One region of the Pseudomonas sp. TUM25319 genome, then DNA from elsewhere that is predicted to be linked to it. Evidence: riboswitches for the same ligand, from Rfam matches in the RefSeq annotation. Region 1 holds a riboswitch; each other region holds the start of a gene.

Region 1 (7,119 bases):
CTTGGAGCCGGGCAGGATGATCAGGTCGGCCGGCGGGATCGGCTGGCCGGGGCCGACGAATTGCAGGTCCACCTGCGGGTGCAGGCGCAACGGATCGAAATCGGTGTGGTTACTGATGCGCGGCAGCACCGGCACGATCACCTTGAGCACCTGGGCCGCCTTGTCGCCCTGACGTTGGTCGATGCCGTCCTCGGCCTCCAGATGCAGATCGGTGACATAGGGCAACACGCCCAGCACCGGTTTGCCGGTGCGTGCCTCCAGCCAGTCGAGGCCCGGTTGCAGCAGGGCGATATCGCCGCGGAAGCGGTTGATGACAAAGCCCTTGACCCGCGCCTGCTCGCTCGGCGACAGCAACTCCAGGGTGCCGACCAGGTGGGCGAAGACGCCGCCGCGGTTGATGTCGGCGATCAGGATCACCGGGCAGTCCACCGCTTCGGCAAAACCCATGTTGGCGATATCGCCGGCACGCAGGTTGATCTCGGCCGGCGAGCCTGCGCCCTCCACCATCACCACCGGATACGCGGCACTGAGTCGCTGGTGCGAGGCCAGCACCGCCTGCATGGCGATGGCCTTGTAGTCGTGATAGGCCACCGCGTTCATGCTGGTGACCGCCCGGCCATGGACGATGACCTGGGCGCCAGTGTCGCTGTTGGGTTTGAGCAGCACCGGATTCATGTCGGTATGAGGCTCAAGCCCTGAAGCCTGGGCCTGCACCGCCTGGGCCCGGCCGATCTCGCCGCCGTCGGCGGTTACCGCGCTGTTCAGCGCCATGTTTTGCGGCTTGAACGGCACCACGCCGACGCCCTGGCGCTTGAGCCAGCGGCACAGCGCGGTCACCAGGGTGCTCTTGCCGGCGTCGGAGGTGGTGCCTTGCACCATCAGCGTGGTCATGCCTGCTCCTTGCGGTAGTCATTCAGTGCGGCGGCCAGTCGCTGCCAGTCGGCGTCTTCGGCGGGCAGGCCGAAGCGCAGGGCCGGCGGTTGTTCGAACAGGCGCAGGAGAATGCCGCGCCGCGCCATGAAATCGTGGAAGGCCGCAGCCTGGTCGAGGCGCAGGTACTGGAACAGATCGCAACCGCCCGCGGGTACGAGGCCGGCCTTTTCCAGCAGTGCAGCGAGACGAGCACGGGCGGCGGCGCAGCGTTCAGTCTGCAACTGCTGGCTGGCGCGGTCGCTGAAGCAGGCCTGGGCCAGTGCCCGGGTCGGACCGCTGACGGACCAGGGCCCCAACTCCTCGGCCAGGGCCCGCAGCAATGAAGGCTGGGCCAGCACGCAGCCGAGGCGCACACCCGCCAGCCCGAAGAACTTGCCAAACGAACGCAGCACGATCAGCCCTTCCCGCTCACTGCAGGCAGCGATGCTGTCAGCCGGGGTGTTGTCCATGAACGCCTCGTCCACCAGCAGCCAGCCGCCGTGTCGGGCCAACCGTTGATGCCAGTCGAGCAAGGTGTCCACCGGCACCACGCGACCGGTGGGGTTGTTGGGGTTGACCACCACCAGCACATCCAGATCGTCCAGGCGCTCCGCCAGTTGCGCTTCGTCCAGCTCCAGCACCTGGTGACCGGCGCGGCGCCAACCTTCGGCGTGCTCGGCATAGCAAGGCGAAAGCACCCCGACGGTACCCCGTGGCCGCAGCCGTGGCAGAGCCTGGATCGCCGCCTGGGAACCGGCCACGGGCAACAGCTGCGAGACGCCGTAATAGGCCGCCGCCGCGCGCTCCAGGCCGTCGTCGGTTTCCGGCAGCCGCGCCCAGGCGCTCAGGGGAATCTCGGGAATCGGGAAAGACCAGGGCGCGATGCCGCTGGACAGGTCCAGCCAGTCTTCACGGGCGATCCCATAGCGCTCGATCGCCCGCAGCAGGCGACCACCGTGTTCAAGCATAAAACTCAGCTCCCAGACACAGCAGCAGCAACCACAACCAGACGCCCTGGCAGACCAGCCGCCAGCCGCGCTCGATGGAACCGGCATCGGCCGGCTCGCCTTCACCCAAGCGGGCGCGCTCGTGCAATTCACCATGGTAGACCGCAGGGCCGCCCAGCTCGACGCCGAGGGCGCCGGCACCCGCGGCCATCACCGGGCCGGCGTTGGGGCTGTCCCACTGCGGTGCCTGCTGGCGCCAGCACTTCAGGGCCAGACGGGTCTTGCCCAGCAGCGCGTAGGTCAGCGCCACCAGCCGCGCGGGAATGTAGTTGAGGACATCGTCGATCCGTGCCGCGGCCCAGCCAAAGCGCTCGAAACGTTCATTGCGGTAGCCCCACATGGCATCCAACGTGTTGCTCAGGCGATAGAGCACCACACCCGGTGCGCCAGCCACGACAAACCAGAACAGCGCGGCAAACACCGCGTCGCTGCCGTTCTCCAGCACCGATTCGGTGGCGGCGCGAGCGACGGCGGTCTCGTCCAGTTCGCGGGTCTGCCGGCTGACCAGATAGCCGACGCGCTTGCGGGCCTCTTCCAGATCGCCACCGCGCAGCGCATCGGCCACCGGCTGCACGTGCTCGCCGAGGCTGCGCAGGCCGAGGGCGCAATACAGCGCAAGAATTTCCACCAGCCAACCGATGTACGGCAGCCAGGACAAGGCCGTGACCAGCAGGGTCAAGGGCACCACGGCGAGGAACCAGGCGGTGACGCCATGGCTGCGCCAGCCCCGCCCACCGGCGTTGAACCGCTGCTCCAGGCGCCCGGCCATGTTGCCGAAGGCCACCAGCGGATGCCCGCGCCGTGGTTCGCCCAGCAGCGCATCCAGCGCCACGCCGGCAACGGTCAGCAAGGCCACACTCATTCGGTTTCTCCCCATTGATTGGCAAACAGCATGTCCGCCAGCGGTCGCGGCGTGGTCCAGCCTTCCAGCGCCAGCATCGGCGCCGGGTAGAACGCGTGCACCGGTCCCAGGCAGAGGATCGCCAGCGGCTTGGCCCCCGCCGGCATGCCCAGCAGGTCGGCGAGCGCTTCGGGATCGAACAGCGATACCCAGCCCATGCCCAGCCCTTCGGCGCGGGCGGCCAGCCACAGGTTCTGGATGGCGCAGGACAGCGAGGCCAGGTCCATCTCCGGCAGGGTGCGACGGCCGAAGATATGCGGTTCGCGCTTGTCCATCAGGGCGGCTACCAGCACTTCGGCGCAGTCGTTGATGCCCTCGACCTTGAGCTTCATGAATTCGTCGGAACGCTGGCCCAGTGCTTCGGCGGTGCGCAGGCGCTCGTCTTCCACCAGCGCCTGGATGCGCTGGCGCAGCTCGCGGCGGGTGATACGGATAAAACGCCAGGGCTGCATCAGGCCGACACTGGGCGCCTGATGAGCCGCTTCCAGCAAGCGCGCCAGCAGTTCGGGGGCGACTTCACCACCGCTGAAGTGGCGCATGTCGCGGCGCTCGCCGATGGCGCGGTAGATCGCCGCGCGTTCGGCCGGGCTGTAGGCGTGATCGCTCATGGCGCCAGCAGCGCCGCCGTCGCATCAGGGTTGGACGGAAAGTAGAAATGCACGTAGGAGGCGGTCAGCCGGCCGATGCGGTACACCGCTTCCGCACCGCGTCCGCCGTTGGGGCTCTGCCCGCGGGCGACCGGCTCCAGCTCGGTACTGGTCAGGGAGTGGTGATAGGTGTGCCCACGCAACGTGCCTTCCGGCAGTTCCACGGCCTGCAAGGCCAGGGCCGCGAGGCGCTTCTGCATCACCGCTTCGCCCGCCAGCAGGCCGGCCAGCTCGGCGCGCTCGCCAGCGACGTCGGTGAGGGCCTCGAGCAGGTACAGCATGCCGCCACACTCGGCCAGCAACGGCTTACCAGCCTGGTGGTGGGCGCGGATGGCGGCCAGCATCGGGGCATTGCCCGCGAGGGCATGGTGATGCAGCTCCGGATAGCCACCGGGCAAGTACAGGCTGTCGGCCTCGGGAATCGCACCGTCATGAATCGGCGAGAAGAAGCTCAGCTCCGCGCCCATGGCCCGCAGCAGATCGAGGTTGGCGCCATAGGTGAAGGCGAAGGCTTCGTCACGGGCCACCGCGATGCGCACGCCCTGCAAGCGGCGCTCGGTGGCGACCGGCTCGGGCGCGGCAAAGGCCACCGGGGGCGGCAGCGACGACTGGCAACTGTCGCCGAGGGCCTTGGCGGCGGCATCGAGACGCAGGTCGAGGTCAGTCAGCTCGCTGGCCTGGACCAGCCCCAGATGCCGGCTCGGCAGTTCGATAGCGGTTTCCCGCGACAGTCCACCGTACCAGCGCAGCCCTTCGGTCAGGCTGCCTTCCAGCAGTTGCGCATGGCGCAGCGAGCCGACACGGTTGGCCAGCACACCGGCAAACGGCAGGTCCGGCTGATAGCGCGCCAAGCCAAGGGCCAGGGCGCCGAAGGTCTGGGCCATGGCAGTGCCGTCGATCACTGCCAGCACCGGTACGCCAAAATGGCGGGCCAGGTCGGCGCTGGACGGCGTACCGTCGAACAGCCCCATCACGCCCTCGATCAGGATCAGGTCGGCTTCGGCGGCCGCCTCCCAGAGCAGGCGACGGCTTTCTTCGGCGCCGACCATCCACAGGTCGAGCTGATACACCGGCGCGCCGCTGGCGCGCTCGAGAATCATCGGGTCAAGGAAATCAGGGCCGCACTTGAACACCCGCACCTCGCGCCCCTGGTTGCGATGCAGGCGCGCCAGGGCGGCGGTGACGGTGGTCTTGCCCTGGCCGGAGGCCGGCGCGGCGATCAGCACCGCCGGGCAATGCCGGGTGTCGCTCATAGTTCGACGCCCTTCTGCGCCCGGATACCGGCCTGGAAGGCGTGCTTGATCATGCCCATTTCGGTGACGGTGTCGGCCAGTTCGATCATGTCGTCCTTGGCGCCGCGGCCGGTGACGATCACGTGCTGCATCGGCGGACGCGCCTGCAGGTCGGCGAGCACCTGGTCGAGATCCAGATAACCGTGCTTGAGGGCAATGTTCAGTTCGTCGAGGACCACGAAGCCGATGGCCGGATCCTGCAGCAGTTGCCGGGACACCGCCCAGGCCGCTTCGGCGGCGGCGATGTCGCGCTGGCGGTCCTGGGTTTCCCAGGTAAAGCCCTCGCCCATCACGTGGTAGCGCACCTGCTCGGGGAAGCGACGGAAGAACAGCTCTTCGCCGGTGGCATTGCGGCCCTTGATGAACTGCACCACGCCGCACTGCATGCCGTGGCCCATGGCCCGGGCAAGCATGCCGAACGCCGAACTGCTCTTGCCCTTGCCGTTGCCGCTGAGCACCAGCAGCAGGCCGCATTCGTTGGGGGCATTGGCGATACGCTCGTCGATCACCGCCTTCTTGCGCTGCATGCGCGCCAGGTGGCGTTCGTCACGTTCGGTGGATTCGGTCATCGGGATCTCCGCGAGCCACTGTCGGCCCAGGCTGGACCGAAATCAACGGCCAGTGGCGACAGATAAGGGATGGTGGCACACGGAACACGCGCAGAAGCCAGGCGGCGTCGCCCGGAAAACCGCGCATCACCCTCCGTGATGCCGTTGAACTGTCGCAGGCCGGTCTCCGGGCTCATGAGCGGGTAGCGAAACCCTGGCCGGGCGCCTTCCCGGGTGACGACACCCAGTGGCCATGCGCAGCCTTGACTCATTTACCGTTGCGGGGGCAGCGCCGGAATGACGCGTGCCTGACGCGCTCACCGGCTTCCCTGTTTCACCCTGTCGGCCGGCGGGCCACAGAGCACCTGAAACAAGTCGCGAAGGTTAGAGGGTTGCATCCGGAGCGTCAATGAAAGGCGCCCTGTACGGCGCGTTCGATGGCGTTTCTGTCGTCTTGTGCCACACTCTGCGCAGTGATATCAAAGTGCCACGCTTTTCCCGCTGTAGCTCGTACAACAATTACGAAGGAGAGCAGCATGCAAGGCCTGATCATCAACAACCCCAGCCTGGAATTCCTGCGCCCGGCGCTGGAGCGCTGGGGCGAGTGCATCGAGCGCTTCAACCAGGTCCTCGGCGACAACGAAGGCCCGTATTGGCAAAGCGCCCGGAGCAACCTCGGGATTCTCTCCAGCGCCCTCTGGCAAGCCGAACTGGTGACCCTGCAGGATTTCCAGAGCAAGAAGCAGCGCGACGAATGCGAACGCGGCGCCCGCTGCGACCTGCTGGTGGCCAGCCGCGACGAATCGGCGTACCTGCATGTCAGCCAGCGCTGGCCGAAAGTGGGCCGGGTCGATCTGAGCAGCGCCCTGCAGGAAGCGACCACCACGGCCCGAAGCATCGCCTATCCCAGCCAGTTGAAGATCGCCACGCTGTTCGCCAGCCCGTGCAAGCTCGGCCAGTACGCCAGCCCGGAGGAACTGCAGGACTTCGTCGACGACCTGCAAAAGCACAACGCCTGCGCGATTGCCTGGTGCTTCCCCTATGGCTACCGGAAGTTGCACGACGAACTCGGGCAGTATTACCCCGGTGTCGCCCTGCTGCTGAAACAGGCCTGACTGCACCGATTGAACCTCCGGCGTCCGCTCCACCTCTGACCTTGTAGACCGACCGGTCAAGAGAAAGGAGCGGACCATGTCTTCACTGCGCATCGCCTTGCTGCTGGCAATCACTACCGGCCTGAGCGCCTGCGGTGAAAACGCCCGCCTCCAGGTCACCGACGGCAGCGGCCCTTCGCCGCAACTGCCGGAACCGAACAAGACCCTGATCCCTACCGTGAACATCGCCCCCGCCGTCGGCTGGCCCGACGGCGGCAAGCCGACCGCCGCACCCGGCACCCAGGTGGCGGCCTTCGCCAGCGGCCTGGACCACCCGCGCTGGCTCTACGTACTGCCCAACGGCGATGTGCTGGTGGCGGAAACCAACGCCCCGCCGAAACCCGAGGATGGCAAGGGCATCAAGGGTTGGGTGATGAAAAAAGTCATGGCCCGCGCCGGCGCCGGAGTGCCAAGCGCCAACCGCATCAGCCTGCTGCGGGACGCCGATGGCGACGGCGTGGCGGAAACCCGCACGGTCTTCCTCGACAACCTCAATTCGCCCTTCGGCATGGCGCTGGTGGGCAACGATTTCTACGTCGCCGACACCGACCGGCTGCTGCGCTTCCAGTATCAGCCCGGCAGCACGTCGATCAGCGGCCCCGGCCAACCCGTGACGGACCTGCCGGGCGGACCGCTGAACCATCACTGGACCAAGAAC
Region 2 (7,119 bases), 1.3 Mb from region 1:
CCAGGCCGACGCCGTTGCCGATGCGACCATCACGGGTCGGGTAGTTGGCGAGGATCAGCGCCACCCGCTTCTGCGGATTGGGCAGGCGCGCCAGTTCGCACCAGCGCCGTGCCAGCTCGGCGACGAAATCCATGCGCTCGGGGTGCGGCCGGTAGCAGACCACATCGGACTGGCTGCGCTCGCTGCGCCAGGCCAGGTCCTTGAAACTCACCGGCCGGGTGATGATCCGCCCGTCCAGCTCCGGCAAGGCGATGTGCATCGCCAGGTCCCGGGCGCCGAGGCCCTGTTCGCTGGCCTCCCAGCCCGGCTGGTTGTCCTGGGCGCAGATCGCCTGCAACACCGGGATGTCACGGCGGAACGGGCGCAGGTGCGGCTGTTCCGGGCTGGACTGGGCGAAGCCGGTGGTATTGAGGATCAGCGCAGCGCCGGTTTCGTCCAGCCAGTCTTCGACCTGGGCCAGGCAACCGGCTTCCTTGAGGCTGGCTACGGCGATCGGCAAGGGATTGAGCCCGGCACCGGCCAGACGCTCGCAGAACACGTCGACGAAGCCGGTGTTGGCCGCCTGCAGGTGCGAGCGGTAGAACAGCAGCGGCACCACCGGCTGGCCGGCTTGCCAGTCGGCACGCCAGTGCGCCAGTCCGGGTTCGGCATGATCGGGGTGGTAAAGGCTGGTACGCGGCAATTGCCGAGGTTCGTCCCAGGCGTAATCGCGACCCAGCCACAGACTGGCCAGGCAGTTGAACAGATTCAGGGCGTTGGCCTTGCCGCCCTGGCGCAGGAAGTGCCAGAGCCGTTCGGCGTGTTCGCCCGTCACGCTGCCCAGACTGCTCAGCTCCGGGTCCGGACGGTCGTCGCCCGGCACCAGGATCAGCTTCACGCCACGGGCGGCCAGTTCCACCAGTTGCTCGACGCCGTAGCGCCAGTAACCGATGCCGCCATGCAGCGACACCAGGATCACCTTGGCGTGGCGCAGCACCTGGTCAACGTAAAGGTCTACCGAGGCATGGTTCTGTACCTGCATGGGGTTGGCCAGGCGCAGGCTGGGGTAATCGCCCGGCAACTGCCGGGCGGTTTCGGCCAGCAGCGCCAGGTGCGAATCACCACTGCAAAGGATCACCAGCTCGGCAGGTGTCTGCCCGAGGTCGGCAATGCTGTCGTCCGGTACGAAACCACCGGGCTGGGTCCGCAGCAGGTGCATGGATCAGGCGCCCAGGGCCGAGCGCAGACGGGCTTGCAGGACCTCGGCCTCCAGTTCCTGGCCGATCAGCACCAGGCGCGTGACCCGCGGTTCGTCGGCGCGCCAGGCGCGGTCGAAGTGCTTGTCGAAGCGGGTGCCCACGCCCTGGATCAGCAGACGCATCGGCTTGCCGGGAATGGCGGCGAAGCCCTTGACCCGCAGGATGCCGGTATCCACCACCAGTTGGGTCAGGGCGTCCAGCAGCAGGGCTTCGTCGGCTTCCGGCAGTTCCAGGGAGATGGAATCGAAGGCGTCGTGATCGTGATCGTCGTGGTCGTCGTCATCATGGTGGCTGTCGTGGTGGGTGCGCCGGCCATCGATATGAGCTTCGGACTCGGCGCCCAGGCCCAGCAGCACGTCCAGTGGCAACACGCCTTTGCTCGCCTCGATCACCTTCACCGCAGGCGGCAGCTCTTCGGCCACTTCGGCACGCACCGCAGCCAGGGCGTCGGCGGCGATCAGGTCGGCCTTGTTCAGCACCACCAGGTCGGCGCTGGCCAGTTGGTCGGCGAACAGCTCGTGCAGCGGCGATTCGTGGTCCAGGTTCGGGTCCAGCTTACGCTGGGCGTCCACCTGCTCGGGGAAGGCGGCGAAGGTGCCGGCGGCCACGGCCGGGCTGTCGACCACGGTGATGACCGCGTCGACGGTGCAGGCATTGCGGATTTCCGGCCACTGGAAGGCTTGTACCAGAGGCTTGGGCAGCGCCAGGCCGCTGGTTTCGATCAGGATATGGTCGAGATCGCCGCGACGGGCCACCAGTTCGCGCATCACCGGGAAGAACTCTTCCTGGACGGTGCAGCACAGGCAGCCGTTGGCCAGCTCGTAGACACGGCCGCTGGCCTCTTCCTCGGTGCAGCCGATGCTGCATTGTTTGAGGATCTCGCCGTCGATGCCCAGCTCGCCGAACTCGTTGACGATCACCGCGATGCGGCGGCCCTGGGCGTTGTCCAGCATGTGCCGCAGCAGGGTGGTTTTGCCCGAACCGAGGAAGCCGGTGACGATGGTGACGGGGAGTTTGGCCAGTGTTTTCATGTCGGATGCCCTTGGCAGGATGGCGGGCATGCGGGACGGGAGCCGCAGGCCGTCTGGCCTGGGCGCGTTCGCCACCGGATCACCCCGCCCGGTTGAATGTCGGAAACTGTACGAGGCAGGTCTCCTGGCTCGCGCTGTGCCCTTCAGGGCGTCACCGACGCCTTCCCGCCGTCTGGGCAGTGGCTGTGTCGATGCTGGCAGCGCCTACAGTTGCGGGGGCAGCCGCGGCCTGGCCAATAAAGGCGCACCGCGTTCCCCTCTTCGGTTCTGTACGAAAAGCCTTGATACTCGGTGATGCTGCGTTGAAAACAGCCTCGGAATGCTCATTGACAACCAGTCAACTCCGCTTCCTCGGCTGTTTTCGCCTTGCCTGACCTTCGTCTCAAGACTTTTCGTACAGAACCTAGCTCCGGCCCGCGCCGAAGAACCTCGAATCGGCAAGGCTACGCAGTGCCCGGAAGTCGGTCAACCGCTGTATTGACGGATGTCAACGCGCGTGATTTCCTAGCGCGATTCGTTTGGGTGCCTTTTTTATTACAAAAGGTGAAACGGGAAACCGGTAAAAGCCGGTGCTGCCCCCGCAACGGTAAGCGAGGAAAGCGTCTGATCCACTGTGCCAGCAGTTCGGCATGGGAAGGTGACGCCACGGTTGGAGTTGTTCATCCACCCTCGCCAGCCCGGAGACCGGCCCAGACCAGCATTGACCAAACCTGCGGTGGGCGGGCGACGTTGCAACTCCTGGGCGAGTCCGGTCAGGGGTTCTTCGCGCTTGCCTGTTGCCGATAACACCAAGAGGAAAGCGCCATGCCGATCACCACAGCCCGTCCTTCCATCGCCACACCCGTCACCCTCAGCCAGCGTATCGTCGCCGCCGTAAGCGCCTCGGTACTGGGCCTGTGCCTGGTCTACTTCGCCGGGTTCTCGCACATCGAAGCGGTGCATAACGCCGCTCACGACACCCGCCACAGCGCCGCCTTCCCCTGCCACTGAGGCCTGCCCGAATGTTCATGCGCATTGCCCGCACCGCAGGCTTCGCCGGCCTGCTGGCCGCCCTGCTGTTGACCCTGTTGCAGAGCTTCTGGGTGTCGCCGCTGATCCTCCAGGCGGAAACCTATGAAACCGCCGCCCCGGCCGCTCACGAACACGAGCATGCCGGCGCCGCCGCCACTGAAGAACATCACCACGACGCCGAAGCCTGGTCGCCGGAAGATGGCTGGCAGCGCGTGCTGTCCACCACCGGTGGCAACCTGGTGGTCGCGGTGGGCTTTGCCCTGCTGCTCGCCGCCATGTACACCCTCCGCAGCCCGGGACGCGTGGCCACCGGCGCCCTCTGGGGCCTGGGCGGTTTCGCCGTGTTCTGCCTGGCACCGAACCTCGGCCTGCCGCCCGAACTGCCCGGCACCGCCGCCGCCGACCTGGCCCTGCGTCAGTACTGGTGGGTCGGCACTGCCGCCGCCACCGCCGTGGGCCTGGCCCTGATCGTGTTCGCCGGCAACTGGCTGCTCAAGGCCGTAGGCCTGGTGCTGCTGGTCCTCCCCCACGTGATCGGCGCGCCGCAACCTGAAGTGCATGAGAGCCTGGCACCGGAGGCCCTGGAGTCGCAGTTCATCGTCGCTTCGCTGCTGACCAACGCCGCGTTCTGGGTCGCCCTGGGCCTGATCAGCGCCTGGCTGTACCGTCGCCAGGCGGCCTGATGACCGTTACACCCGGCGTAACCCCGCTGTTCGCCGGGCTGGGCTGCCGTCGCGGCAATTCGGCCAGTGCTCTGGCCAGACTGCTGCGGCAGACCCTGCAGGCCCATGACCTGCCCGTTTCCGCCCTCGCTGGCCTGGCCAGCATCGACCTCAAGCGCAACGAACCCGGCCTGCTGCGCCTGGCGGCCGACCTCGACCTGCCGCTGATCTTCTTCAGCGCCGCGCAACTGGCGCCCTTTGCCTCACGCCTGAGTCACCATTCCGCCATCGCCTTTCGCCACAGCGGCTGCCACGGCGTGGCCGAAAGCAGCGCCCTGGCCTTGGCCGAACAGGCCGGCGGCGGCATCGCGCAACTGCGCATCACCCGTATCGTGCAGGACGACATGACCCTGGCATTGGCCTGGGCACCGTCCTTTGGCGGATAATCCGCCGCCTCTCGTCCAAGGATTCGTCATGACCGTCTATTTCATCGGCGCCGGCCCCGGCGACCCGGAGCTGATCACCGTCAAGGGCCAGCGCCTGATCCGCCAGTGCCCGGTGATCATCTACGCCGGCTCCCTGGTACCCGCTGCAGTGCTCGAAGGCCACAGTGCCGAGACTCTGATCAACAGCGCCGAGCTGCACCTGCAACAGATCATCGACGCCATCAGCGCCGCCCACGCCAAGGGCCAGGACGTAGCCCGGGTGCACAGCGGCGACCCCAGCCTGTACGGCGCGATTGGTGAGCAGATCCGCCATTTGCGCGAGCTGGGCATTCACTACGAGATCGTCCCCGGCGTCACCGCCACCGCTGCCAGTGCCGCGCTGCTGGGCTGCGAGCTGACCCTGCCGGACATTGCCCAGAGCGTGATCCTCACCCGCTTCGCCGACAGCTCGCCCATGCCCGAGGGCGAGGCGCTGGCCAGCCTGGCGGCGCACGGCACGACCATGGCGATTCACCTCGGGGTCCGTCATCTGGCACGGATCGTCGAGGAACTGCGCCCGCACTACGGCGGTGACTGTCCGATTGCCGTGGTCCACCGCGCCACCTGGCCGGACCAGGACTGGGTGCTGGGCACCCTCGACGACATCGTCGGGCAGAGCGAGCGCAAGGGGTTCCGCCGCACCGCGCTGATCCTGGTGGGGCGGGTGCTGTCCAGCGACAGCTTCAGCGAGTCGGCGCTGTACCGGGCCGGACACGCGCACCTGTATCGCCCATAATGGCCACTTGCATTGCCTTCGCAGCCCCTTCAACCTAGGGCTTCGGCATATTTCAAAGGACTACCTTCATGCTTGAGCTCCGCCCCTGCTGCGAATGCTGCGCCACCGACCTGCCAGGCGACAGCCGCGATGCGATGATCTGTTCGTTCGAATGCACCTATTGCCGCAGCTGCGCGGAAGGTCAGTTGAAGGGCAAATGCCCGAACTGTGGCGGCGAGCTGCAGCCACGTCCGGCGCGGGTGGGCGAGAAGCTGACGCGCAACCCGGCGACCACGGTACGCACGGTGAAAGCCGGGGGATGCCCGGCACATTGAAACAGGGCCTGCAATGCAGGCCCTTTTTTCTGGCTAGTGCGGCTGCAGCTTGTTCTTGATCAGGCCGATGACAAAGGTCAGGATCGCTCCGCCTGCGCCACCGCCCACCACGCTGCTGATGATCGCGGCAAGATCCAGGGTGCCGGCTGCGCCAGCCTCGGCCAATGCCGGATCGCCGGTGAAGTGGGACAGGATCTGCCCGAGCACCACGCCACCGACCCCACCAAGAATCGAATTGAGCAGCGGGCCCATGCCTTGTTTGCTCATCCCCGCCGCATTGCCGCCTACCACACCACTGATGATCTGAATCGCCAGACTGATGATATCCATCGCAATTGCCCCTCTATAGCGCCTGAATTGACGACTCGCGAGCGGGCTACTTCGGATACGGCCACCACCACCGGCGTTGAGGCGTCGTGGTCCGACCAACGACGGCAAGCTGTTGCGGATAGCCGACAGTATAGGTAGGACTTTTCGCACGCGCGAATCACGCGCCAGGAGGCCGGCGGCGGATCAGGGCCTGACGTTCTTCAGTTCGTTGAGCAGCCCCAGCAGCGATTGCAGCTTGGCCTCGCCGAACTGTTCGAGGATGCGCTGGTAGTTGCGCTCCATGTCTTCGCTCATGTCGATGAAGCACTGCTGGCCCTGCTCGGTCAGGGTGACGAACACCCGGCGCTGGTCCTGGGTCGACTTCTTGCGTCGGACCAGGCCATCGCGCTCCAGGCGACTGAGCACGCCGGTCATGCTCGGCTTGAGGATGCACGCCTGCTCGGCCAGTTGATGACTCTCCAGCTCACCCTGCTGACGCAGGATGCGGATCACCCGCCACTGCTGTTCAGTCAGGCCGTGCTCGTTGAGAGAAGGACGGAAGAACGCCATCGCGGCTTCGCGGGCTTGCAGCAGGGTCAGCGTCAGGGACGGTCTTGGAGTAGGCATGGTCAGACTGATATCAACGGGGATTGCGCAGCTTAAGAGCGGGGGCGGCGCGCCGCAAGGTCCACCCAGAGACCCTGTGCCGCCGAAGGAAACACTCGTCAAATATAATGAACTCATATTTCAAGGAAAAATCATCATTAACCCATTCAAATCAACGAATTAAACGATAAACCACAGGTATCACGTTAAAAAATATGCACATGAAAGCGTTAATCCGCTTGATATATTTAACGGCTCTGGCAAGCTATGGGGCAGGTTTCGACCGGGAATCGACGTCCGCGTGCACACCCGGCAGTGCTCGAAACCCCAGGTAGCGCAAGGCAAGGCCGGCGCGCCTGCACAACAATGACAGGCTGCGCCTGTCCCAAGGTGACATATGCCCAACAGCAACATTGGCAATAAGAATCAGAAATCCCGCAAACCCGTGGTCCTGATGACCATGGGCACGCAAGAGCGCAAGGGTCACGACTATCAGGTGATGACCCACAAATACATCGTGCCGCTGGTGGAACACGCCGGCTGCGTTCCGGTCATGGTGCCCACCTGCTGCGGAACCGAAGACCTCGAGCAATACCTGGACATGGCCGATGGCGTTTACCTGACCGGCGCCGGCAGCAACATCGACCCTGCCCTCTACGGCCAGGAAAACGAAACCCCCGGCAAGGCCCAGGACCGCGACCGCGACCTCTTCGACCTGCCATTGGTG
Region 3 (7,119 bases), 2.5 Mb from region 1:
GCCACTCCCGCGTCATTCAAACCAATGGAGTCCTGTAATGAGCACTGACTACAAACGCTTGAACAAAGACGATGCCGTGGTGTTGCTGGTGGATCACCAGACCGGTCTGATTTCGCTGGTGCAGGACTTCTCGCCCAACGAATTCAAGAACAACGTCCTGGCCCTGGGCGACCTGGCGAAATTCTTCGGCCTGCCGACCATCCTCACCACCAGCTTCGAGCAAGGCCCCAACGGCCCGCTGGTACCGGAGTTGAAGGAACAGTTCCCGGACGCGCCGTACATTGCCCGCCCGGGCCAGATCAACGCCTGGGACAACGCCGACTTCGTCCAGGCGATCAAGGCCACCGGGCGCAAGCAACTGATCATCGCCGGTGTGGTGACCGATGTGTGCGTGGCCTTCCCGACCCTGTCGGCGCTGGCCGAGGGTTACCAGGTGTTCGTCGTGACCGATGCCTCCGGCACCTTCAACGAAACCGTGCAGCAGGCTGCCTGGGCCCGCATGACCGCCGCCGGTGCACAGATGATGAACTGGTTCTCGGTGGCCTGTGAGCTGCACCGCGACTGGAGGAACGACATCGAGGGGCTGGGCAACCTGCTGTCCCAGCGCTTGCCTAACTACCGCAACCTGATGAATAGCTATTCGGCGTTGACGGCAGCGCAGCGGTGACTGTCGGCGCGTAGGCGCACGCAAGCAGGCGAGGGCGCTGGGTTGACGGGGTGTCAGTCAAGGGTCCGAGCCTGCTTTCGACACGCTAGGGGCGAGTCCGGATGCGCTGCGTCCAGCGCCTAGCGCAGTTTCCCGCCCAATGGGTATTCCACCGCGAACCTCACCTGATCGGTATCTGTCTCGGCCTGCGCCGTGTTGCCCCGATGCACGTTGTAGCGCAGCGACAGCGCGAGGTTTTTCGCCGGTCCGTCCTGGACCACATAGCGTGCTTCCAGGTCCCGTTCCCAGTGCCGGCCACCCTTGCCGTAGCCCAGCCAGGCGTAGCCACCTCGCGGATCGACATGGCTGCCGTCGATGCCGCTGCCGCGCACGTACAGCGCGCTGAACACCAGCCCCGGCACGCCGAAAGACTGCATCGCCAGGTCGTAACGTGCCTGCCAGGAGCGTTCGTTGGGCGCATTGAAGTCGGACAGTTGCACCGCGTTGCCGATGAAGATGGCGCCGCGGGTGACGTAGTCGAACGGGGTGTCGCCATCCACCTGCTGATAGCCGAGGCTGAAGGTGTGGGCGCCAGTGCGGTAGCTCGGCGTCAGGCTCCAGGTGGTGTTGTCGATCCGGCCGGACAGCGCCTTGCCGGTATCGGTGGTGCGATAGAGATGGAGGTCCAGCCCCAGCGAACGGTCGCCCGCCAGCGGCTTGAGGTAGCTGGCGCCCAGGTAGTGCTGGCGCCAGGTGTCTTCGTAGACCGAGCTGTAGAGGCTGGCGGTGAGGCCCGGCAAGCCGCTGTAGACCGCGCCGGCAAGGTCGAAGCTGTTGCCCTGTTTGCCATTGGAGTAGTTCACCACGAAGCCGCGGTCATGGCTGGAGGCGTTGCGGTCGGTGCTTTCGTTGAAGTGGCCGGCCACCAGCTTTAAACCAGGGATTTCCCGGCTGTCGAGGAAGAAACCGGTGGCGGTTTCCGGCAGCAGACGGCTGTCGGACGAGCTGAATACCGGGGTCTTCACCCGCTGCTCGCCGTAGCTCAGGGTCGTGTTGGCGGTACGAACCTTCAGGGCCGCACCACCCCGCGACGCATCGCTTTTGGGGTGGCCTTCGTTATCCAGCCCCAGCAGCCGCGCCTTGCCGGCCCGGCCGCCGCCGCTGTCCAGTTGCCGGGCGTAATACAGGTGGGCATCGACACCCACGCCGACGGTGCCCTGGGTGAAGCCCGATTGCAGGGTGCCCATCAGGCCATAGGCCCATTCCAGCGACTGGTCGCTGCGTTGGTTGCGGGGTTTGTAGGCGTTGCGCGCGCCGTTGCTGCGGGCGTCGTGGCGGTAGTCGCGCTGATCGAAGACGCTGCGGTTGAGCAGCAGCCAGGTGCTGTCGTCGATAAAGCCGTTGGCCTGTTCCTGGGCCGATTCGGCATGGGCCAGCGCTGGCGCCGCGAGGGCCAGGGCGAAAGGGTGGAGCTTGATCACGGGCGTTCCTTGCGTAACAGACGAAATCGGGAATCAGCGCGGTGGCAGTTCGCGCTGGATGATGCTCGCCAGGCGTTGGCCGGCACGGGGGTTGAGGTTGGCGGGTATCACCGGGGCGGCAGCGCCGGGCTCGCCGACCTGGATCGCCATGACCATGCCCATCGAGACATGGGGGCTGCACTGGATGCCGTAGAAGCCGGGGACGTCGAACGTTACTTCCAGCGGCTGGTTGATCTTGCTTTTGAATGGCGCGGCGCCGGCCGGCAGCAGGCCTTCGATGCTGGCGGCGTTGTGGCTGCTGTGGGTGGCGACGAAGCGCACGCTGTCGCCGGGCTGCAGGCGCAGGAAGTCCGGTTCGTAGACCATGGCGCCGCTGGCACCACGGTTGAGCATCTTCACTTCATGGACCTCGGCCACGGCGGTGCTGCTGAGCAGCAGGGCCGACAGCGCCAGGGCGGAAAAGCGTTTCATTGCAGAATCCTCGAAACAGGGTCAGAGCGGACGCAGGCGCAGGAAACGGCTGCCGTCCAGCGGGTCGTCGATGAAATGGCCGTGCACGCCGAAGGTGTCGCGCAGGCGTTGCGGGGTCAGTACCTCCAGCGGCGGTCCGAGGGCCACCAGCCGGCCCTGCTGCATGACTGCCAGGCGGTCGCAGTCCAGGGCCTGGTTGAGGTCGTGCAGGGCGATCAGGGTGGTCACCGGCAGTGCCCGCACCAGGTGCAGGATGCTCAGTTGCTGCTGGATATCCAGGTGGTTGGTCGGCTCGTCCAGCAGCAGCACGCGCGGCTGCTGGGCCAGGGCGCGGGCGATGTGCACGCGCTGGCGCTCGCCGCCGGACAGGCTGTGCCAGGCTCGTGTCGCCAGGTGCTGCATGCCCACCGCCCGTAGAGCGTCGGCGACGATGGCATCGTCGGCTGCGTTCCACGGTGACAGCGCCGACAGCCAAGGCGTGCGGCCCAGTTCCACGGCGTCGCGCACGCTGATGGCGTCATCGGTGCTGGCCTGTTGTTCCACCACCGCCAGTTGCCGGGCGATGTCGCTGCGGCGCAGGCGCGACAGCGGTTGCGCGTTGAGCAGTACCTCACCGGCGCAAGGTTTGAGCAGACCGGCCAGCAGCCGCAGCAGGGTGGATTTGCCCGAACCGTTGGGGCCGACGATGCCGAGGGTTTCGCCGGGAACCGCCTGCAAGCTCACTTCCGCCAGCAGCGGCGTGTCCTTGATCCGATAGCCCAGGCCGTTGCAGGCGAGGGCGGCACAGCGTTGCGCATCGTTGAAGGCGTTCATCGCAGGCGCTGCCCCCGGATCAGGATCAGGGCGAACACCGGTGCGCCGACCAGCGCTGTGATCACGCCGATGGGCAGCACCTGCCCCTTGAGCAGGGTGCGCGACAGCACATCGGCGGCGATCAGGAACAATGCCCCGCACAGTGCGCTCAGCGGTAGCAGGCGGGTGTGCCGCGGGCCGGCGAGCAGGCGCACGGCATGGGGAATCACCAGGCCGACGAAGCCGATGGAGCCGACGAGGGAGACCAGCACGGCGGTCATCAGCGCCGAGCAGGTCACCAGCAGCACCTGTACCCGGCGCACCGGAATGCCCAGCGCCGCCGCGGCATCGCTGCCGAAGGTGAAGGCGTCCAGTGCGCGGCGGTGCCACAGGCACAGCAGCAAGCCTGCCAGCACCACCGGCAGCGCCAGCCACACCGCCGGCCAGCGCACTCCGCTGAGGTTGCCCAGCAGCCAGAACATCAGGCCGCGGGCCTGTTCGGCGCTGGCCGAGGCGGTGATCAGGAACGAGGTGAGGGCGTTGAACAACTGCGAACCGGCGATACCGGCGAGGATGATCTGTCCGGCACTGCCGGCTCCCCGTGCGCCCCGGGCCAGCAGCGCCACCAGGGCGAAGGCGGCGAGGGCGCCGACGAACGCGCCGGCGGACATCGACAAGGCTCCGGCGCCGACCCCGATGATCGCCACCAGCACCGCGCCTGTGGACGCTCCGGCGGAAATCCCCAGCAGGTAGGGGTCGGCCAGCGGGTTGCGCAGCAGCGCCTGCAATACCACGCCGGCCATGGCCAGACCGGCCCCGCAGGCGCCGGCCACCAGGGCGCGGGGCAGGCGATAGTTCCAGATGATGCCTTCGTCGATGGGGTCGAGCAGATGCCCGGCACTCCACAACTTGTTGCCCAGCACGTCCAGCACCACGGACAGCCCGAGGCGCGTTTCGCCGATGCTGGCCGCGGCGATCACCGCCAGGGCCAGCAGGGCGCCGACCCACAGTGCATGGCCCAGCGAGCGCAGGGCGAGACGGGCAAGGGCGTGGAGCATCAACGGGCCTTCTGGCTGGCGGCGGCCAGGGCTTCGATGCCATCGATCAGGGTCAGGCTGGCCTGCATCGAGTTGGCGTCGATGATGACGATGCGGTCGTTTTTCACTGCGTCCATGTTGCGGGTGACCGGATCGTTCTTGAGGAACTCGAGTTTCTTCAGGTAATCGTCGGCGGGGAAGCGGCGGCGGTCCATGCGGGCGATCACCAGGAAGGTCGGGTTGGCCTTGGCGATGGTTTCCCAGCCCACGGTCGGCCATTCCTCATCGGACTCGATGACGTTACGCATGCCCAGGGTGTTGAGCATGAAGTCGGGAATACCCTTGCGCCCGGCCACGTAGGGGTCGATGTCGAGGTCGGCGCTGGAGAACCAGAACACCGCCGACTGGTTTTCTTCGCGGCGCTGGCCGGCGCTGGCGGTGACCTTGGCCAGACGCGCCTTGAGGTCGTTGACCACGGCATCGCCGCGCTCGCTCACGTCCATGATCTGCGCCAGTTGCTCGATGCTCTTGTACAGGCTGTCGATCTGGAACGGTTGCAGGCGGGTGCCGTCGGCGCCGCTGAGGTTGTCCTTGCCTTCGCAGTCGGACGGCATCAGGTAGGTCGGCACCTTGAGGTCGGCGAACTGCTCGCGGGTGCCGACCACGCCTTGCGGTCCGACCATCCACTCGAACTGCACCGCCACCAGGCCGGGCCGCTTGCCGATCACCGCCTCGAAGCTGGGGTCGTTGTCGGCCAGACGCTCGACCTTCGCGTTCTGCGCCTTGAAGCGTTCGGGGACATCGCTGAACCACAGCGAGGTGCCGGCCAGCTTCTGTTCCAGGCCCAGGGCATAGAACATCTCGGTACCGGACTGGCCGATGGTCACGGCGCGGGCGGGCGCCTGGTCGAAGGTCAGCTTCATGCCGCAGTTGTCCACGGTGAGCGGGTACTGGGTAGGCGCGGCGACAGCGGCGTGGTTCAGGCCGAGGCTGGCGAGCAGGGCTAGGGCGAGACGGGACGGTGACATGCGGATGCGATCTCCATTCGAACGTGTGCGGTGACACGGCACAGGTCTGGAAAACACACCCCGGAAAAACACGCGGACGCACGCCGGGCAGCCGTGAAGACGGTTGCCGTGCGCAGACGGGATGCCCTTTCCGGACACCCCGCCGGTGGGTTTGTGATGCTGCTGGCCGGCAGGTCTCCTGACTGGCGCGTCCTGGCACTGCTCCAGCCTTCCCGGGCGTGGCCCAGTGGCGTTCGATGAGGAGCAGGCTCGGCGCCTACAGTTGCGGGGGCAGTTCCGTTTTCGCGCCGGTGGGCGGCGCGCACGGATTCCCTATTAATTCCTTTCGGAAACCGGCGGGGCGCGATGGTACGGGATAGAGCGGCGCAGGGCCAGCCCCGGGCGTCAGCCCAGGGCCCGCAGCACGCTTTCGATTTGCCCCATCACCGCAAAGTGCCCGCCGTCGCTCATGCGCAGGGAGAACCCGGCACCGCTGACCCGACGCCAGGCCAGCAGCGACTCGTAGCTCACCTGGCGGTCCTCCAGCGCCCCGAAAGCCACCACGGGGATCTCCAGCGGCTGCTGGTACCGATGGCGGTAGTCGAGGATCAGTTCAAGGTCGGCCTGCAGGATCGGTACGGTGAGGTCCATCATCGCCGGGTTGTCCAGCACTTCCCTGGGCGTGCCGGCGAGGTCGGCGAGGTAGTCGCGCAGGGCGCGGTCGGTCAGCGGCGGCAGGCCGGCGCAGACTGGCAGCCAGTCCGGGCTTTGCCGTGACGCCACCAGCAGCCGCGAGGGTCGCCGGGCGCCCGCGGCCAGCAGGTGGCGGGCGGTTTCGTAGGCGAGCAGGGCCCCCAGGCTGTGGCCGAACAGCACCAGCGGTTTGTCCGGCAGCCGCTGGCACTGCTCGGCGAAGTGCCCGGCCAGCTCCGCCAGCGAGCGGGCGAAGGGCTCGCGCAGTCGCCGGGTACGGCCGGGCAGTTCCACCGCATACAGTTCGCAGCGGCCGGCCACGGCTTTTTTCCACGGGAAGAACCCCTGTGCACTGCCGCCGGCGCAGTGAAAGCACACCAGGCTGACCGGCGCCGCGTCGTCGGCCAGCCACTGCACCAGGCCCGTCTCAGGCGTCATCGAGCAGTTCCAGTTGGGCCGCCAGGTAGAGCTGGCGCATCCTGCCGCGCTGGATCTTGCCGCTGGTGGTCTTGTGGATGCTGGTGGGCTGGACGAACACGATGCGATTCAGGGTCACGCCGTGGCTGTCCGTCACCGCGCCGCGCACGGTGGCCTTGAGCTGGCGCGGATCGTCGCGCAGCCAGCGCTTGAGCTCGCGGTTCAGCTCGATGGCGGCGACCAGGGTCTGGCGCTGTTGTTCGTTGTCGTGGCTGAACACGGCGCAGCTTTGTGCCCTTGCATCGCGCAGCGCCTCGATCACCGTGTGCTCGATGTCTTCCGGGTGCAGGTTGCGGCCCTCGCAGATGATCAGGTCCTTCAGGCGGCCGCCGATGTAGAGCTGGCGGTCCTGTTCCTCGACGAAGCCCAGGTCGCCGGTGCGCAGCCAGTGGTGTTCGCTGCCGTCGTCGAGGCGCGCGCGAAAGCCTGCCTCGGTGGCCTCCGGGTTCTGCCAGTAACCGCGAGCGATGGCCGGGCCGCGCAGCCAGATCTCGCCGATCTGCCCGATTTCGCAA
Region 4 (7,119 bases), 3.0 Mb from region 1:
ACTGCTTGACCGACCGGTTCGGCATCCGTCGTTGGAAGCACTGTCAGTCGTCCTGTCGGCACCCGGATGGGAGAAAGAGGATTATGAAGATCAAGCCGACCATAACCGACAAGTGCTCGCGGAGAACGCCTATGAGGCCGACCGTGCGGGGCTGCATGGATTTGGCGTCCAGTTCGGCACCCCACGCCGCCGGTACACCAGCGCCACGTCCTATAGCTCTTCCTTTGGACACATGAAAACAGCATGGCTATACGCTGACTCCTTCGAAGAGGCGTGGAGCCTGGGCGTTGAGTGGGCACGCTCATCCCATGCGAAAGATCTCCAAGAAAGTGGCTTCGCAGGGGAGACGTCCAATGACTGAGCAAACCCGCCAACGGCTGGCCACCCACTCGCTGGATCTGCCGAACCATTGCGATGTGTGCAACCGGTCGCGCTCCACCGGCAACCATCAGAAGTGCAGCAAGATCCGCCAGGAGAAACAGTCTTCCGCATGGGAGGCCTACATGGCCAACGTTGAGGCCAAGCGAGCGCTACGAGGGGGCTGCCGTGGCCGTTGAGATCCGTTGCCGATACACCACCGGTACTTATGTGGCGACCATGAAAGGCCAGAAACTGACAGCCAGCAACACCATCAGCGCCCGACAGGCCGCGGAAGCGCTGGCGAAAAAGCTGAACCTGGATCCTTCACTCCTGGTGCAACATCAGCGAGAGCTGCCGACCACTCTGACAACCTTCACCCATCCGGGACACCAGTCAGGGGACGACCAATGACGTTTCGATGCGCGGCAAAGCTCGCGATCACCTTCGGATTCTGTAGCGGCCTCGGATTCATGGCCGCTCAGGAAACCTGGTGGTGGTTCACCGGGCTCGCCGGGTTCTGCCACGGATAGCCGGTGGCCTTGCTTCGCATCAAGAACTGATGCGGCAACCTTCTAGGCCTGGCAACAGGCCAACTCTTACAACGGCCCATACACTGGGCCGTTTCTTCGTTCGTGAGTGAAATTCAATGGCTGATGGAGTCGAAGTACGCGGCAACCGTGTCCGCGTGTATTTCCGTTACCAAGGCGAGCTGTGCCGGGAGACCATCCCCGGTGACGCCTCGCCCGGCAGCATTGCCAACGCTGAGCGCCTCGTCGGGATCATCAACTACGAGATCCAGGCAGGGACATTCAGCTACGCCCGCCACTTCCCTGACTCGCCCAGGGTCAAAAGCAACACCTTCGGCCACTTCATCGACCTGTGGCTCGACATCAAGCGCAACGAGATGGCCACCTCGGGATTCCTGGCCTACGCGAGCAAGGTGAAGAACCACATCCGGCCGATGTGGGGGCACCGCCAGGCCGACCAGATCGACCACCTCGATCTACAGACCTGGATTCAGAAAACGCTGATGCCTGTGCTGCACAACAAGACAGTCCGGGAGATCCTCAGCATCGTCCGGCAAATCTTCACGCTGTACCGCACCAGGAACAAGACTGCCCACGACCCCACCGAGGGAATCACCGTGCGGCTCCCTGATGCGGATGATCCCGACCCGTTCGAGCGCAGCGAGATCGATCTCATCCTGGGCGAGGACCTGGACTACGAGCAGGAGGTCAACCTCATCCAGTTCATGATGTGGACCGGGGCGCGGGTTTCGGAAGCGATATCACTGGCCTGGGAAGACGTAGACCTCGAAACAGGCGCCGTGAAGTTCCGCCGGTCGCAGGTCCGCAGCAACTACAGGGTGACCAAGACCCGACGATCGACACGAGAGGTGCGGCTGATAAAGCCTGCGCTGGACGCGCTCCGGGCGCAGATCCGCTTCACCAGGGGCCGGCCGGCGGTGGAAGTCGACGTCACCGATCGCGACAACCGGACGGTCAAGCGGCAGAAGCTGCGCTTCGTCTTCCACAAGACCACCACCAACGCGGCCTGGACGAGTTCTGACGTGCTGGTGAAGACCTGGTGGCGGGGGCATCTGGAGAAAGTCGGCGTGCGGTACCGCGGCCCGAACAACTGCCGGCACACTTACGCGAGCCAGACGCTGAGCACCGGCGTGGTGCCGCTGGATTGGATTGCGGACCAGATGGGGCACACCTCGACGGCGATGATCTGGAAGCACTATGGGAAATGGATTCACCAGGATGGGCCGGACATGATCGGCATGCTGGAGCACGCGCTTCGGCTGTGAGGAAACCGAGGTCCGGAAATGAAAAAGGCAGCCCTATGAGGCTGCCTTTTTTTGCGTTGCGATTCCCAAAGTGTTCCCAGTTCGCTCCCATTTAAGAGGTCGCTGGGATAAAACCCTTTGAAAACAGACGCTTAGATGGTGCGGACGAAGAGACTCGAACTCTTACAGCTTGCGCCGCTGGAACCTAAATCCAGTGTGTCTACCAATTTCACCACGTCCGCGTGAAGCATTTAAAGCAAAGGCGCCAGATTTTCATCAGGCGCCTTTTGGAATATGGGGTGGACGAAGGGAATCGAACCCTCGACCACAGGAATCACAATCCTGCGCTCTACCAACTGAGCTACGTCCACCATATTGCATTACTGACTTGTGCCAAAGCTGCCCTTGATTGGCGCACCCGGCAGGACTCGAACCTGCGACCATCCGCTTAGAAGGCGGATGCTCTATCCAGCTGAGCTACGGGCGCATATTTAATCTGCTTTCACTTAGGATTACAAATTAACTTTTAGCCGTACTGAACAAGCTAAAAAATCCGCTTATTCTGCCCGACCTTGCTAACCAGTGCTAGGCCCTGCCCGACAAGTGAGGCGAATCCTATAGACGACCGGCGGGATCGTCAACTCTTTTCTCAAAAAAATTCATTTTATTGAAGGGCTTAGGGGAATTGCCGGACCAAGCGCCTTTGCCCTGCGCCGCCGTCATGCGAGAATGCGCGCTCTTTTTTTTCCTCTCGATGGTTAATCACCCGTCATGACTGCACAACTTATCGACGGCAAGGCGATCGCCGCCAGCCTGCGCCAGCAGATCGCCAAACGTGTCGTGGAACGTCGCCAGCAAGGTCTGCGGACCCCCGGCCTGGCGGTGATCCTGGTTGGCAACGACCCCGCCTCTCAAGTCTATGTTTCGCACAAGCGCAAGGACTGCGAAGAAGTCGGCTTCATTTCCCAGGCGTTCGACCTGCCCAGCAGTACCTCCCAGCAAGAGCTGACCGACCTGATCGACCGTCTCAACGATGATGCGAACATCGACGGCATCCTGCTGCAACTGCCGTTGCCGGCCCACCTGGACGCCTCCCTGCTGCTGGAGCGCATTCGCCCGGACAAGGACGTCGACGGATTCCACCCCTACAACATCGGCCGCCTGGCCCAGCGCATCCCGCTGCTGCGTCCCTGCACCCCGAAAGGCATCATGACCCTGCTGCAAAGCACCGGCCAGGATCTCTACGGCATGAACGCCGTAGTGGTCGGCGCTTCCAACATCGTCGGTCGCCCGATGGCCATGGAACTGCTGCTGGCCGGTTGCACCGTGACCGTCACCCACCGTTTCACCAAGGATCTGGCTGGCCACGTCGGTCGCGCCGACCTGGTGGTGGTCGCCGCCGGCAAGCCGGGCCTGGTCAAGGGTGAGTGGATCAAGGAAGGCGCCATCGTCATCGACGTCGGCATCAACCGCCAGGAAGACGGCAAGCTGGTTGGCGATGTGGTCTACGAGACCGCCCTGCCCCGCGCCGGCTGGATCACGCCGGTCCCGGGCGGCGTCGGCCCCATGACCCGCGCCTGCCTGCTGGAGAACACCCTGTACGCGGCGGAAGAACTGCACAAGTAACACGCAGGACGCTCCCGAAAACGGCACCCGCAAGGTGCCGTTTTTTTATGCCTGGGAAATGGCAATTGGCCCTCATCGGTTGACGAACGGTCGTCCCGGTGGTCAGATGCCGCCCGTTTCAGGTGTCTGCCGCCGCCGCGCGGCAGGTGAAACGGGAAGCCGGTGCGTCTCTCATGACAAGTCCGGCGCTGCCCCCGCAACGGTAAGCGAGTGAAGCGTTCAACAAGCCACTGTGCCCAGGCATGGGAAGGCGAACGCCTCGATACTCGCAAGCCCGGAGACCGGCCTGGAACGTCACGACTGTGGCACGGACGCGATCAGTCTTTTTGGCAAACCTGCGGTGGGCGGGCACGAGCCGGTAGACTGGCGCGCGTTCGCCAGCACCCTCCTGTGCGCTTCCCGAAAGTCCTTTTCGAGAAGTCAATGAATACACGTTACCTTCCACTGATCGGCTGCCTGCTGGGCGGCAATACCGGCGCTCTCGCGGCAGCGGTAAACCTCGATCAGCAATTCGTCTCGGCGCCACCGGTAGAATCGGACACCATCGCCCAGATGGCCCGCTTCGGCAGCAAGGTCGAGATCGTCGAACGCGAGCAGATCGAACGCGCCGGCCCCAGCGCCGACATCACCCGCGTCCTGCAGATGTTCGTCCCCGGCCTCTACGTGGCACCCAAGCAAGGCCCGTTCGACTACGGCACCTACTCGCTGCTGGGCGGGCGCAACGACGACACACTGATCATGCTCGACGGCGTGCGCCTGAATAACCGTCTCTACGGCGGCATCTACATCGACACCCTGCCGGCTGCCGCCATCGAGCGCATCGAAGTGCTCAAGGGCGGGCAGAGCCTGCTGTTCGGCACCCAGGCGGTATCCGGTGTGATCAACATCGTCACCCGCAACGCGCAGTCCCGCGATCCGTCCGGCCAGGTCAACCTGGGTGTGGACAGCTTCGCCGGGCGCAATGGCGACGCACGTATCGAGCGGATCTTCAGCAACGACCTGGGCGACCTCGGCCTGCTGGCGTACGTGAGCCACAACATTTCCGAAGGCTACCAGCCCTACCGCAACAGCCAGATGACCGCGACGGTCAGCGACAGGAAGCGCAGCTACGAGGTCAACACCTTCGGCGCCAAGGCCGCGCAGAGCTTTGCCAACGACAGTCGCCTCGAACTTTTCTACCAATACAGCGCCGCCAGCCTCGACTTCCTGCGTCCCGACGCCAACCGCAACACCACCAACGACCGTGTCCAGCAGATCGCCACGGCCACCTTCGAACAGCACCTCGACGAGCGCTTCAGCTACTTCGTCAAAGGCCACATGAACGATTGGGACACGCTCTACAACCGCACCTACAACAACACCGACGGCAGCACCCGGGTGCTCAACCACAACGACTACTGGGGCTTCAGCGACTGGGGCGTACAAGCCGAAGGCACCGCCGTACTGCCCGGCGGTCATACCCTGGTGTTCGGCAGCGACAACCAGTGGTTCAAGGGCAAGGACGATGTCTGGCAGATCGACAACAACCAGGCCGAGGCGCACGCGCTGTATGTGCAACTGCGCCCGGAAATCGCTGCCCTGCCCGACTGGCATCCAAGCATCGGCGTACGCCGCGAGCACCTGAGCGGCGGCGACAGCGCGACCGTGGGCATGCTCACCTCGCTCTACGACCTCACCGACCGCCTCAAGCTGCGTGGCCAGTTCGGCACCGCCTACAAGCTGCCCAGCGCGGAGCAGTTGTACGTGAACGAGCCGGGCGACTCGATGGGCAACCCCAACCTCAAGCCGGAGAAAAGCCGCAACGCCGAACTGGGCCTGGACTACAGCAACCTGCTCGACGGCCAGCCCTGGAGCGTCAGCGGCACGCTGTTCCATCGCCGTATCCAGGACCTGATCGCTATCGTTGATACCCAATGGGTCAACGGTGACGGCGAGATCAGGGTGCGGGGCTTCGAGCTCGATGGCCGGATCCAGCTCAGCGACCGCTGGCAATTGCAGGCGGACATGACCCGCAACCTCACCGAATCACGCAATGGCGCGACCCTCAACAACATCCCCGACTACTTCGCCCGCAGTCGCCTTGGCTACGAGTCCGCCGACCGCCTGTGGGGTGCCGGTACCGCAGTCCGCTACGTTGGCAGCGTGATCAGCCCACGAGACATCGACTACGGCCACTACACCGTGGTGGATGCCGATGCCTGGCGCTACCTCGACGCCCGGCGCGAGCACCGCCTGAGCCTGTTGCTGGAGAACCTGCTGGACCGCAATTACACCACCAGCATGGACAGTGGCGCGCGCAAGGTCAGCAACCTGGGCCGGCCGCTCACCGCCGAGGTTCGTTACACCTACAGCTTCTGATGCCTGTCGCGGGGTGCCGTCGCGCGCCCCGCTGCGCCAAGGAGACGCCCATGCAAGAACAGGACATTCCGAGCAAACCCGAGTGGTCGGTCATCCCCGACCATGCCCGCCATGTGATGCTGTGTACCGGCCCGCGTTGTACCCAGCGCGGCGCCCTGCAGCTGTGGAAAACCGTGCGCAACGAATTGCTGGCCGCCGGCCGCATGGAAACCGTCGGCGGCGTGCTGCTGACCCGCACTCACTGTCAGTTTCCCTGCAACCTAGGGCCCGTGGCGACGGTCTATCCCGATCGCTGCTGGTACCGCATCGCCAGCCATGACGACGCCCGCCGCCTGGTCCGTGAACACCTGCTCGACGGCCGCCCGGTCAGCGAGCTGTTGCTGAACGGAGACAGCTGATGCAACGCCTCCTCTCGCTGCTTCTGCTCAGCCTTGTCGCCAGCACCGCCCATGCCCTCGATTACCACAACTGCGGCGAGCGCCGGACGCTCGCACAACCACCCCAACGCATCCTCGCCCTCAACCAGCATGCCGCCGATCTGCTGCTGGCGCTGGACGTCACGCCGGCAGCGGTCAGCTATATAGATGACGATGCCGGCTCGCTGCTGGAAAACCGTTATCGCGGCGTCCCGCTGCTGTCGCGCCGCTACCCATCGCGAGAGGTGTTCTATGCCGGGCAGTTCGACTTCGTCGTCGGCGGCTTCGCCAGCGCCCTTCGCGAGGGCGACGGTATCGGTCCCCGCGCCGACCTTGCCCGCCGCGGCATCGCCAGCTACCTGCTGGAAAATGCCTGCACGCCGCAACCCGCTTCCGGCTTCGCCGCCATCGCGGATGACCTGCGCAGCCTCGGTCATCTGCTGGGGCACGATGCCCGGGCCGAGCAATTGATCGCCGCCCAACAAGAAGACCTGCGCCAGGCCCGGCAACTCGCCGGCCATCGCCAACCGGTCTCGGTGTTCTACCTCGACAGCGAGACCCGCGGCC

The links. A riboswitch is a leader RNA that binds a small molecule or an ion and turns the genes downstream of it on or off. The one in region 1 is predicted to bind cobalamin.
Region 2: linked by a shared signal. The riboswitch ahead of AC05QJ_RS19085 (CbtB domain-containing protein) and the one ahead of cobO (cob(I)yrinic acid a,c-diamide adenosyltransferase) in region 1 are both predicted to bind cobalamin.
Region 3: linked by a shared signal. The riboswitch ahead of AC05QJ_RS14125 (ABC transporter substrate-binding protein) and the one ahead of cobO (cob(I)yrinic acid a,c-diamide adenosyltransferase) in region 1 are both predicted to bind cobalamin.
Region 4: linked by a shared signal. The riboswitch ahead of AC05QJ_RS11500 (TonB-dependent receptor plug domain-containing protein) and the one ahead of cobO (cob(I)yrinic acid a,c-diamide adenosyltransferase) in region 1 are both predicted to bind cobalamin.

Annotation. Positions count from the first base shown of each region.
Region 1 is NZ_CM150751.1:5,460,419-5,467,537, forward strand. Features, by position in the region: gene AC05QJ_RS24650 (cobyric acid synthase) at 1-891, opposite strand, end outside; gene cobD (threonine-phosphate decarboxylase CobD) at 888-1,880, opposite strand; gene cbiB (adenosylcobinamide-phosphate synthase CbiB) at 1,873-2,781, opposite strand; gene bluB (5,6-dimethylbenzimidazole synthase) at 2,778-3,428, opposite strand; gene AC05QJ_RS24670 (cobyrinate a,c-diamide synthase) at 3,425-4,720, opposite strand; gene cobO (cob(I)yrinic acid a,c-diamide adenosyltransferase) at 4,717-5,328, opposite strand; cobalamin riboswitch at 5,469-5,691, opposite strand; gene AC05QJ_RS24680 (hypothetical protein) at 5,844-6,422, shown strand; gene AC05QJ_RS24685 (PQQ-dependent sugar dehydrogenase) at 6,499-7,119, shown strand, end outside.
Region 2 is NZ_CM150751.1:4,135,434-4,142,552, forward strand. Features, by position in the region: gene cobN (cobaltochelatase subunit CobN) at 1-1,198, opposite strand, end outside; gene cobW (cobalamin biosynthesis protein CobW) at 1,202-2,269, opposite strand; cobalamin riboswitch at 2,367-2,567, opposite strand; cobalamin riboswitch at 2,773-2,976, shown strand; gene AC05QJ_RS19085 (CbtB domain-containing protein) at 3,074-3,259, shown strand; gene AC05QJ_RS19090 (CbtA family protein) at 3,271-3,963, shown strand; gene AC05QJ_RS19095 (cobalamin biosynthesis protein) at 3,963-4,388, shown strand; gene cobM (precorrin-4 C(11)-methyltransferase) at 4,417-5,163, shown strand; gene AC05QJ_RS19105 (DUF1272 domain-containing protein) at 5,232-5,477, shown strand; gene AC05QJ_RS19110 (hypothetical protein) at 5,511-5,807, opposite strand; gene hpaR (homoprotocatechuate degradation operon regulator HpaR) at 5,991-6,413, opposite strand; gene AC05QJ_RS19120 (gamma-glutamyl-gamma-aminobutyrate hydrolase family protein) at 6,790-7,119, shown strand, end outside.
Region 3 is NZ_CM150751.1:2,994,694-3,001,812, forward strand. Features, by position in the region: gene ycaC (isochorismate family cysteine hydrolase YcaC) at 38-667, shown strand; gene AC05QJ_RS14105 (OprD family porin) at 787-2,124, opposite strand; gene AC05QJ_RS14110 (pseudoazurin) at 2,161-2,598, opposite strand; gene AC05QJ_RS14115 (ABC transporter ATP-binding protein) at 2,620-3,411, opposite strand; gene AC05QJ_RS14120 (FecCD family ABC transporter permease) at 3,408-4,448, opposite strand; gene AC05QJ_RS14125 (ABC transporter substrate-binding protein) at 4,448-5,455, opposite strand; cobalamin riboswitch at 5,607-5,807, opposite strand; gene AC05QJ_RS14130 (thioesterase II family protein) at 5,840-6,565, opposite strand; gene AC05QJ_RS14135 (fatty acyl-AMP ligase) at 6,555-7,119, opposite strand, start outside.
Region 4 is NZ_CM150751.1:2,430,834-2,437,952, reverse strand. Features, by position in the region: gene AC05QJ_RS11540 (hypothetical protein) at 1-361, shown strand, start outside; gene AC05QJ_RS11535 (hypothetical protein) at 354-557, shown strand; gene AC05QJ_RS11530 (hypothetical protein) at 547-771, shown strand; gene AC05QJ_RS11525 (Arm DNA-binding domain-containing protein) at 1,007-2,173, shown strand; tRNA gene AC05QJ_RS11520 (tRNA-Leu) at 2,310-2,394, opposite strand; tRNA gene AC05QJ_RS11515 (tRNA-His) at 2,448-2,523, opposite strand; tRNA gene AC05QJ_RS11510 (tRNA-Arg) at 2,563-2,639, opposite strand; gene folD (bifunctional methylenetetrahydrofolate dehydrogenase/methenyltetrahydrofolate cyclohydrolase FolD) at 2,924-3,778, shown strand; cobalamin riboswitch at 3,882-4,082, shown strand; gene AC05QJ_RS11500 (TonB-dependent receptor plug domain-containing protein) at 4,202-6,136, shown strand; gene AC05QJ_RS11495 ((2Fe-2S) ferredoxin domain-containing protein) at 6,187-6,534, shown strand; gene AC05QJ_RS11490 (ABC transporter substrate-binding protein) at 6,534-7,119, shown strand, end outside.